2 regions of the Cyanobium sp. NIES-981 genome follow, and region 2 is predicted to be linked to the other one. Evidence: predicted binding sites of a transcription regulator. Region 2 holds the regulator's gene; the other holds the start of a gene.
The links. Region 2 encodes NtcA, which controls nitrogen genes in cyanobacteria. Its sites were predicted from a motif close to GTANCNNNNGNTAC; they were not measured.

Region 1 (5,041 bases), 540 kb from region 2:
CCAGGCGCACCACCTCGCCCCCCAGAAAGGAGGCTCCCGCGGCCAGGTTCACCCGGCAGTGCTGCTCGAACAGCCCATCGGCGTAGAGCACGAGCTCCTGGGGCAGCCACTCCAGGTCGGCCCCCTCCTCGAGGCTGAAGTGCAGATCCTGACGGGCCCAGCGGCCCGCGGGGGCCTCCCGGCAGCGGCCAACGGAGCCATAGATCTTCTGGGCGGCCACGCTGGTGAGCAGAGCCCGGCTGCCGGGGGCGAGGCCGGCCGTGATGCTCAGCCGATCGCCGCCCACCAGGCCCCCGGCGGTGTGCAGCAGCGGCAGCTCACAGCGGCCATCGGCGTGGGGAAAGGCGCGTTGCAGTTTGAGCGGTGCGCTCGTTTCCCCCTGGTGAACCGTGTCCGCCCGCGGGTCCTGCCCGCGGCGGCGGAACAACAGCCGGGCCTTGCCATGCCACGGGGGATTCCCTGTGATGCTGGTGATCGTCCCGTCCGCGTGCTCCGGCCATGATCCCCGCCGCCGCGCCCGCTGCGCCAGCCTCCGGCCCCCTGCTCCTCACCCGCAGGCTGGGGGAGCGGGCCGGGGGAGAGGCGACCCTGAAGCTGGCCCTCAGCGCCGAGGAGCGCAGCCGGCTGCGGGGCCTGCGCCAGAGCGTCTGTGGTTGCCCGCTGCTGCTGCAGCTCCCCCGGGGTGAGCCGCTGCGGCCGGGCGAACTGCTCGGGGGAGCCAGCGCCGAGCCGCTGGTGCGGATCGAGGCCGCCCCCGAGCCGCTGCTGCGGGTCACCGCGGCTTCCGAACTCGGCCTGTTGCAGGCGGCCTACCACCTCGGCAACCGCCATGTGGCGATGGAGATCAAGACCGGGGAACTGCGGTTGCTGGCGGATCCGGTGCTGGCCCATCTGCTCGAACACCGGGGCCTGACCGTGACCGAGGTGGTCGCCCCCTTCCTGCCGGAGGCGGGGGCCTATGCCCCGGCCATCGACCACACCCACACCCACACCCACACCCATGGGCATTGAGCGGCTCCGCCTGTTCCAGCTGGTCAGCCCGGCGCTGCCGGTGGGCGCGTTCAGCTATGCCGAGGGACTGGAGGCCCTGGTGCAGGCCGGCCGCCTGGAGGATGGCCCTGCCGTGGCCCGCTGGCTGCAGGACGAGCTCCACCGGGGCGTGCTGGCCATCGAGGCGGCCTGGCTGCCCGCGTTGATGGAGGCTTCGCCGCAGGAGCTGCAGGACCGGGACCGCTGGCTGCTGGCCCTGCGGGAGGCCCACGAGGTTCGGGCCCAGCAGCGCCAGATGGGCGGCTCGCTGCTGCGGCTGCTGGCCGACCTGGGATTTTCCATGCCCAGGCTCGACCTGGCCTGGCCGGCGGCCTTCGCCCTGGCAGGCCGGGCCCTGGATCTCCCTGCAGCCGATGTGGTGGAGGCCTACCTCTATGGCTGGGTGGCCAACCAGCTGAGTGCGGCGGTGCGCCTGGTGCCCCTGGGCTCCACCGAGGCCCAGCGGCTGCAGCTGGCCCTGGCGCCGCTGATACAGGAGCGGGCGGTGGAGCTGGCGGCGGCCGATCCGCGCCAGCTCTGGAACGGGGGGGTGGGCGCCGGCATCGCCCAGCTGCGCCATGCTGAGCTCTACTCCCGGTTGTTCAGGAGCTGAACGGGGCCATGAGCAAGCTGCGTGTGGGTGTCGCCGGCCCGGTGGGCTCCGGCAAGACGGCCCTGGTGGAGGCCCTCTGCCGCCGCCTGCGCCAGCAGCTGCAGCTGGCCGTGGTCACCAACGACATCTACACCCAGGAGGATGCCCAGTTCCTCACCCGGGCCGGGGCGCTGGAGCCGGAGCGCATCCGGGGCGTGGAAACGGGAGGGTGTCCCCACACCGCCATCCGGGAAGACTGCTCGATCAACCGGGCCGCCGTGCGGGAGCTGGAGGAGGCCTTCCCCGATCTCGATCTGGTGCTGGTGGAGAGCGGCGGCGACAACCTGGCCGCCAGTTTCAGCCCTGAACTGGTGGATCTCTGCATCTATGTGATCGATGTGGCCGCCGGTGACAAGATCCCCCGCAAGGGCGGCCCCGGCATCACCCGCTCCGATCTGCTGGTGATCAACAAGATCGACCTGGCCGCGATGGTGGGGGCCAGCCTGGAGGTGATGGAGCGCGATACCGAGCGGATGCGGCCGGGGCGGCCCTGGTGCTTCACCAATCTGCGCAGTGGCGAGGGGTTGGAGGCGGTGGAGGCGTTTCTGCTGCGTCAACTGCCAGTCGTCACGAACTAACACAATTCGTTGAAGATCAGCGGGCATGGCTTGGCGGGTTCGGGGCACCCGCTTCAGAACGTTGCGCTGGGGCTGCTGCCAGGGGTCTCCCCATGCAAGGGGATGGGTCAGGTGCCACTGACCAGCCCGGCAAAGTGTGGCCTTGGCTACATTCCATCGGTTGCCCGCTGGATACGGTCCGCTATGCCGCTGAATCGCAGCGGACCATTCGGCGGTTCTTCCGTAGGAGCTTCTATGACCCCTTCCTTCATGGGCAAAGCCATGGGCAAGACGTCGCTGCGCCTGTTCAGCGGTGCCACGGCCCTGGCCACCTCCCTCACCCTTGTGGCCTGCGGAGGAGGCGAACAGGCCTCCGGGGATTTCGACGGTGAAGTGAAGGTCGGGATCCTTCATTCCCGCTCGGGCACCATGGCCATCTCCGAGAACACGGTGGCCGAAGCCGAGTTGATGGCGATCGATGAGATCAATGCCAAGGGCGGCATCACGATCGATGGCAAGAAGCTCAAGATCGTTCCTGTCGAGGAAGACGGAGCCTCGGATTGGCCCACCTTCGCCGAGAAGGCCAAGAAACTGATCGATCAGGATCAGGTGGCCGTGGTGTTCGGCGGTTGGACCTCCGCCAGCCGCAAGGCCATGCTGCCTGTCTTCGAGGCCAAGGATCACTTCCTCTTCTATCCGATTCAGTACGAAGGCCAGGAGTGCTCCAAGAACATCTTCTACAGCGGTGCTGCCCCCAACCAGCAGGCTGAGCCCGCTGTTGACTGGCTGCTCAAGAACAAGGGCAAGGACTTCTTCCTGGTGGGCTCCGACTACGTGTATCCACGTACGGCCAACACCATCATGAAGGAGCAGCTCAAGGCCATGGGCGGCACCGTGGTGGGTGAGGACTACCTGCCTCTGGGCAACACGGAAGTCGCCCCGATCATTGCCAAGATCAAGCAGGCCCTCCCCAACGGCGGCGTGATTGTCAACACCCTGAACGGCGACAGCAACGTGGCCTTCTTCAAGCAGATGAAGGCCGCTGGGATCACGCCAGCCAACGGCTACTCGATCATGAGCTTCTCGATCGCCGAGGAGGAAGTGGCGGCCATCGGTCCTGAGTATCTCGAGGGCACCTTCGCGGCCTGGAACTTCTTCCAGTCGCTCGACACTCCCGCTTCCAAGGAGTTCACCGAGAACTTCAAGAAGAAGTACGGCGATAACCGCGTCACCAATGACCCGGCGGAATCTGCCTACATGATGGTGTACCTGTGGGCCGCTGCTGCCGAGAAGGCCAACAGCGTCGACGACAACAAGGTGCGTGAAGCCCTGATCGGTGTCAGCTTCGACGCTCCCCAGGGCACCGTCACCGTGCAGCCCAATCACCACGTCGAGAAGCGCGTGCTGATCGGTGAGGTGCAGAAGGACGGCATGTTCAAGATCGTCGAGGACAAGGGCGTGATCAAGCCCATCGCCTGGAACCAGTTTGTGCCCGAAACCAAGGGCTTCACCTGCGACTGGACCCGCACGGACGTGCCCGATCCCGGCAAGTTCAAGATGTGAGCCGCCAGGCGTCGATGACCCACCCCCCGCCCAGGGGGAGGGGTTGCCTCGGCGCCGGAAGGGGGAGCCACCTCCCCCTTCCTTTCATGGGTCGCTTCCTGTGTCGCTGACATCCTGTTCCTGAATTCGGCTCTCCCTGAAGGATGGCCGCATCAGGGCAACCGGGGCCTCTGCGCTGTTCTCTGTTCCCCTGGGCGCCCCTGCGAGGGCCTATGGATCTCTTCAACGAAACCCTCTTCAACGGCCTCGCCATCGGATCGGTGCTCGTGCTGGCCGCCCTCGGCCTGGCCGTGGTGTTCGGCCTGATGGGTGTGATCAACATGGCCCACGGCGAGCTGATGATGCTCGGGGCCTACACCACCTTCGTGGTGCAGAACCTCTTCAAGAACGGCCCGCTGGAAGCCCTCTTCCCGCTCTACATCATCCTGGCGATCCCCGCCGCCTTCCTGGTGAGCGGTCTGGCCGGATTGCTGCTGGAGAAGACGGTGATCCGCCGTCTCTACGGCCGACCGCTGGAGACCCTGCTCGCCACCTGGGGGGTGAGCCTGATCCTGCAGCAGTTCGTGCGCTCGGTGAGCAGCGCCTTCGCCATCGGCCTGGTGGTGGCGGTGGTGGTGGGTCTGCTGGTGCCGAAGTTCACCCCCCGCACCTGGTGGCAGCAGCGCTGGACCCCCCTGCTGGGTGTGGGCAGCTGGATCGTGGCGGCGCTTGCCGGTGTGGTTCTCGCCAGCGTTCTCGGCGGCGTGAGGGTGCTCGATCAGCCCTGGTTCAGTGCCCGCAACATCGACGTGACGGCACCCGTGTGGCTGCGCGGCTCCCTGCAGGTCGGGGCGCTCACCATGCCGGTGGCCCGCTTGTTCATCATCGCCCTCACGATCGTCTCGCTGGTGGCGGTCACCTGGTTTCTCCAGAAGAGCGTCTGGGGGATCCGCATCCGTGCCGTGACCCAGAACCGGCCGATGAGCGACTGCCTGGGCATCCCCACCGAAACGGTGGATGCGCTCACCTTCCTGGTGGGCTCCGGTCTGGCGGGCGTAGCGGGCGTGGCTGTGACCCTGCTGGGCTCGGTGGGGCCGAATCTCGGCGGCAACTACATCGTGGACTGTTTCATGGTGGTGGTGCTCGGCGGGGTGGGCAAGCTGCTGGGCACTGTTGTGGCCGCTCTGGGCATCGGCGTGCTCAGCTATGTGATCGGTTCGGGCTCGCTGCTGCTGGTGTGGCCCGCCATGCCGGAGGGGCT
Region 2 (5,041 bases):
CCGGTCATGGTCGTGGCGGCCGCGCGGGAGGGTTCTGCCAACCGCCAAGGATCCGCAGCTCCACGGTGATCGGGTCCGGGGTGTCGGCATCGCGCAGGGCCACCGCCTCGAGCTGCACCACCGTGGCGGCGGGCCGTTCCGCCAGGGTCCGGGCCAGCTGGTTGAAACTCGCGGCATCGAATTGCAGGCCATCCACGAGGGTGCCCTGCCGCTGGGCCTGGGCGTAGGCCGCCGCCAGCAGCAGGTTGAGCCGCCGCACCAGCTGCTCCGGGCTGCGCAGGTCGGCCTCGATCGTGGTGCGGGCCATCACCTCGCCCTTCTCCACAACCTGGCGGTTGGGGCGGAGGTCCGGGAAGGCCAGCACCTGCCGCTCACCGCGCAGCACGTTGGCCGCCGAGAGGATGCTCACCACCCAGCTGCCCGGGCGGGCCAGCAGGCTTTCCAGCCGGGCGATGTCGTTGCTGGGCACCAGCAGGATCTGACGATCCACCGGCTGGCCGGGCAGCACCCGCCTGAATGCATTGATGTTGGCCTGCTGGAGCAGCGTGGTGATCACCTCCTTCGCCTGGTCGGGACGCTCCAGCTTCACCTTGGCGCTGGCCAGGGGCTGCCCGGTGGAGATCACCACATCGCCGCGGCGCAGGGCGATCAGGTTGGTCTCGAGTTCCTCCAGTTCCTTCGCTCCGGCGGCGATCTTCTCGCGCACGCTCTTCAGCTCGGCTTCGGTGCGCTTGATCTCGGCGTCACGGCCGCTCACCACCCGGGCCAGCCGGTCGCGTTCCTGCTCGAGCCGGGCGCGCTGGGCCTGGAGGGGAGCCAGTTCGCGGCGCAGGGCGGTGGCCTGGCGCTCGGCCTGGGCGAGCTCCTTCTGCACCCGGCGCTGGCCCTGCTGCGCACGGGCCACCTCCGCCTGGCTGGAGGTGAGTCTCTGGCGGCTCGCCTCCAGCTGCGTCCTGGTGGTGCTCAAGCGCTCCTCGAGCCGCTCGAGTTCGAACAGGCCGGTGCGCAGCCGCTCACTCACCAGCAGCATCAGCCCGAGCGACACCGCACTGATCAGGCTGCCGGTGAGCACGGTGATCAGCACCGCTGTGCGCCGCGGCCGCAGGTTGAACAGGCTCAGGCGCGCCTTGCCGACACGGCTGCCCAGGCGATCCCCCAGGGTGGCGAGAACGCCACCCAGCACCAGCAGCGCCAGGATCAGCAGCCAGCCCGACACAGGCTCTCCCCAACGGGGTCAGTATCCCGCCTTGGCGGCGATGGCCGGCCCGGCCCGGTCACTGGCTCAGCTGAACCGCTTGGCCAGGGCGATCGGGTCGAACACCGTGATCTTCTTGCGATCGATCTGCACAAGCCCCTCGTTGCGCAGGTCCCCCAGCAGCCGGGTGATCGTCACCCGGGTCGAGCCGATCGCCTCGGCGATGGCCTGGTGGGAGAGCCGCAGATCGATGGTGATGCCTTCGGTGCCGGGAACCCCGAAGTCACGGCAGAGCACCAGCAGAAAGCTCACCAGCCGGGAACTCATGTCCCGGTGGGTGAGGGTTTCGATCATGGTCTCGGTCTGCAGGATCCTGGAGGAGAGGCCCTGGAGCAACAGCAGTCCCACGCTGGCGTCCTGCTCGATCGCCTTGCGCACCGAGCTCGCCGGCGCGCTGAGGAGCTCCACCCGGGTAAAGGCGATGGCGTGGTAGAAGCGATCCGAGCGCTGGCCGGTGAGCAGGGAGAGCACACCGAAGAGGCTGTTCTCCCGCAGCAGGGCCACCGTGATCTCCTCCCCCGACTCGTACACGCGGGAGAGCCTCACGGCGCCGCGACGCAGCAGGTAGACCCGCTCGGCGGGATCGCCCGGAAAAAAGATGGTCTTGCTGCGCTCGATCGTCTCGATGCTGCTGCCGGCCAGGCTTCGGATCACCTCCAGCAGCGTCTGGGTGTTCTGGCCCGCCGATCCGATGCCGCTCACCACCCCGGGGGCCCCACTGCTGGGGGTGTTGGCGGTCCTGCTGAAGCCGCGCGAGGCGCCAACCATGGGGTGGGGAAGGCAGATGGCCGGACCCTAAAGATCAGGCCGGGGCCTTCGTGTAGCAATCGTCACGCTTTGTTGGTCGGCGGACCTGGCGGCACCGCCGCTGTTGTCGTGGCCAACCGCGACCGGGCAGCGGCCTGTGCCGGTGATACACCTGTTCCCACCAGGGGTGGTGTCTGTGCGCTGCGCTACGGCGGGATGCCGCTACATTCAGTCCTGCGTCGCTGCAGGGCCATGGCCGCCAGTCTCACGACCAGCCCGGGCTCCGGCAGCGCCGAACCGGCCGGGCCTGCCAGGGTGGCGGCCCTCCCCTCCCGCCGTTCCCCGCGGCTCGAGGTGCTCGCTTCCGCCGCCACCGACACCACGCCCCTGCCCTCCCACCGGCCCCTGCCGCCCGCCGCCCTGCCCGTGCGTCTGGCCGCGCAGCCCGAAGGCATGCTCCAGGTGCACACCGCCCCCTTCCGGGGCAGCGCCAATTCCGTGCTCAGCCAGGCCCTGCGCAGCGCGGGGCTGGGCAGCCGCGTGCTGGTGAGCCAGCTGCTCAAGGGCGGCGTGGATCAGGGCCTGGCCGCCAGCCCCTGGCTGTGCGGCCGGCTCCAGTGGCTCCGCCCCGCCGTGGTCGCCTGCCTGGCCGAGCCGGCCCGGGATCATGATCCCTCCGTGCTGGAGGCTGTGCAGGCGGTGTGGGCCTACAGCCGTCAGCAGCTGCTCCAGGGTGCCGTGGATCTGATGGTGCTCGATGAGCTCGGCCTGGCCGTGGAGCTCGGCTATGTGCCCATGGAGGAGGTGCTCACCACCCTCGAGCAGCGCCCCCCGCACCTGGATGTCATCCTGACCGGGCCTTGCATGGGTCCTGAGCTGATGGCGCTGGCCGATCAGGTGACCCAGCTCCGCCGCGGCTTCTAGCTCCACTCCCCATGCTCAAGAACGACCGTTGGATCAAGCAGCAGGCGGCCAGCGGAATGCTGGAGCCGTTTCAGGCCAGCCTGGTGCGCCATCTGGAGCCTGAGCAGGCGGCCCGCCCTGTGCTCAGCTACGGCTGTTCCTCCTATGGCTACGACCTGCGTCTCTCGCCCCAGGAGTTTCTGATCTTCCGGCACGTGCCCGGCACGGTGATGAACCCCAAGCGGTTCAATCCGGCCAACCTGGAGCCCGCTCCCCTGCATGACGACGAGGACGGCTCCTATTTCATCCTCCCGGCCCATTCCTACGGCCTCGGAGTGGCGCTGGAGCGCATGCGCGTGCCCGCCAACATCACGGTGATCTGCCTGGGCAAGAGCACCTACGCGCGCCTCGGCATCATCGTGAACACCACCCCGGCCGAGGCCAGCTGGGAGGGGCATCTCACCCTGGAGTTCAGCAATTCCTCCGGGGCCGACTGCAGGATCTACGCCAACGAGGGCATCTGTCAGTTGCTCTTCTTCGAGGGCGATCCCTGTGACACCACTTACCACGATCGTGCGGGCAAATACCAGCATCAGCCGGAGCGCGTGACCCTGGCGCGGGTGTAGCCCAGACACGCTTCCCCCGGCGCGATCAGGGGGCCAGACGGGCCCGGTGCAGCCGGCTCTTCTCGTACCAGGCGGCGATCTCCGGCGTCCAGCTCTGCAGGTGGGGCCAGATCAGATCGCAGAGCTCCCGGATCTCCTGCTGGGCGTCGAGCTTGGCCCGCAGGTCCAGGAAATGCAGCAGGGCCCGCAGGGTGAAACTCACCACGAAGTGCTGGCGGTAGTCGAACGGCAGCAGGCCGCGGGCGTGCTCCTCGGCGAAACCGGCGGCCAGCAGGTCGCGATAGCGCTCGGCGGCCCGGCGGCAGAGGTCGAGGTCAAGCGAGCGCTGCTCTTCCGCGTAGACGTACTTCTTGCCCTGGCGGTCGGCATAGCTGCCGACCGGCCGCAGATAGAACACCTCCTCCAGGTCCAGCTCGCCGTTGGCGGCCCGGCAGATGCGCTCGCCTGTGTAGCGCATCGACTGCACATCGAAACTCACACCCACCCGGTGGGTGCGTGCCTGCTGCATCACCGAGTGGGGAAACCAGCCCACGTTGAGCACGATCTGGGCGTGCTCGAGCGGGCCGTAATGGCCCCGTTCCCCGGCCAGCAGCCGTTTGACGCAGATCTCACCGGCCTGGCGCTCGTCGGGCCAACCGGCCCGGTCCAATGCCACGAAGTCTTCGCTGTAGTCCTGGTGCATCCCGGCGTAGACGCACTGCTGGGGGTTGGGCGTGGCGGCGATCAGCGCCACGCGGAAGCGGGAATCCATGGCGAGGGGTGGTGAGGATCTCAGCCGTGGCTGCGTGGTCCTGCCATGGTGCCAGCCGCCTCGACCCCGGACTCGATTCCGGCCAGGGGACTCACCGCACCCACCCCGGGCAGTGGCGGCAGGGGCTGATCGCTCACCAGGGCCTCCGCCAGGGCGAGCAGCTCGGGCTGGCTGCGGGCGCCGATCGAGCGGCCGACGGAGTCACCGCGGCGGTCGAACAGCTCGAGCTGGGGGATGCCGTTCACCGCGAACCGCTCCAGCTCGGGCTGCCAGCGCGGGTTGTCCACGTTGAGCAGCACCACATCCAGGCGGCCGCGGTAGCCGGATTCCACGTTCTCCATCGCCGGCGCCATGGTGCGGCAGGCCTCGCACCAGTCGGCGTAGAACTCCACCAGGGTGGGGCGCCCGTCGGCCAGGGCGACCGGGAGCTCGGGGGAGCGCCGGGCCAGGGCCTCCAAGGGCGCCTGGGGCTGGAGTCCACCCCGCAGCCAGAGCACCACCGCGGCCAGCAGGGCGGCGATCACCACCAGGGCCAGACGCTCACGCCGGCCGGGACGTGGGGCATCAGGGGAGTTGCTCATCGTGGATAGCTTTGGAGAGGACTGCTGCGCTTGCGCTGCACTCTGCCAGCCCTGTCAGGCCCGTTGACCCGTGAAGCGGCGACTCACTCTCCATTTCCCCCGCGAGGCGGTGCATCAGCCGATCACCTACCGCCTGGCGGTGGACTTCGACATCGCCGCCAAGATCCTGCGGGCCCAG

Region 1: urtA (urea ABC transporter substrate-binding protein) is a predicted target of NtcA. The motif match lies at 2,396-2,409, and genes of this name have one in related genera.

The regions. Positions count from the first base shown of each region.
Region 1 is NZ_LT578417.1:2,282,087-2,287,127, forward strand. It holds gene CBM981_RS11515 (urease accessory protein UreD) at 1-427, opposite strand, end outside; gene ureE (urease accessory protein UreE) at 499-1,011, shown strand; gene CBM981_RS11525 (urease accessory protein UreF) at 1,001-1,642, shown strand; gene ureG (urease accessory protein UreG) at 1,651-2,259, shown strand; gene urtA (urea ABC transporter substrate-binding protein) at 2,521-3,801, shown strand; gene urtB (urea ABC transporter permease subunit UrtB) at 4,014-5,041, shown strand, end outside.
Region 2 is NZ_LT578417.1:1,744,799-1,749,839, reverse strand. It holds gene CBM981_RS09070 (resolvase) at 1-8, opposite strand, end outside; gene CBM981_RS09065 (DUF3084 domain-containing protein) at 5-1,216, opposite strand; gene ntcA (global nitrogen regulator NtcA) at 1,283-2,023, opposite strand; gene CBM981_RS09055 (cob(I)yrinic acid a,c-diamide adenosyltransferase) at 2,255-2,926, shown strand; gene dcd (dCTP deaminase) at 2,938-3,531, shown strand; gene thyX (FAD-dependent thymidylate synthase) at 3,557-4,282, opposite strand; gene CBM981_RS09040 (thioredoxin domain-containing protein) at 4,303-4,863, opposite strand; gene CBM981_RS09035 (NIL domain-containing protein) at 4,934-5,041, shown strand, end outside.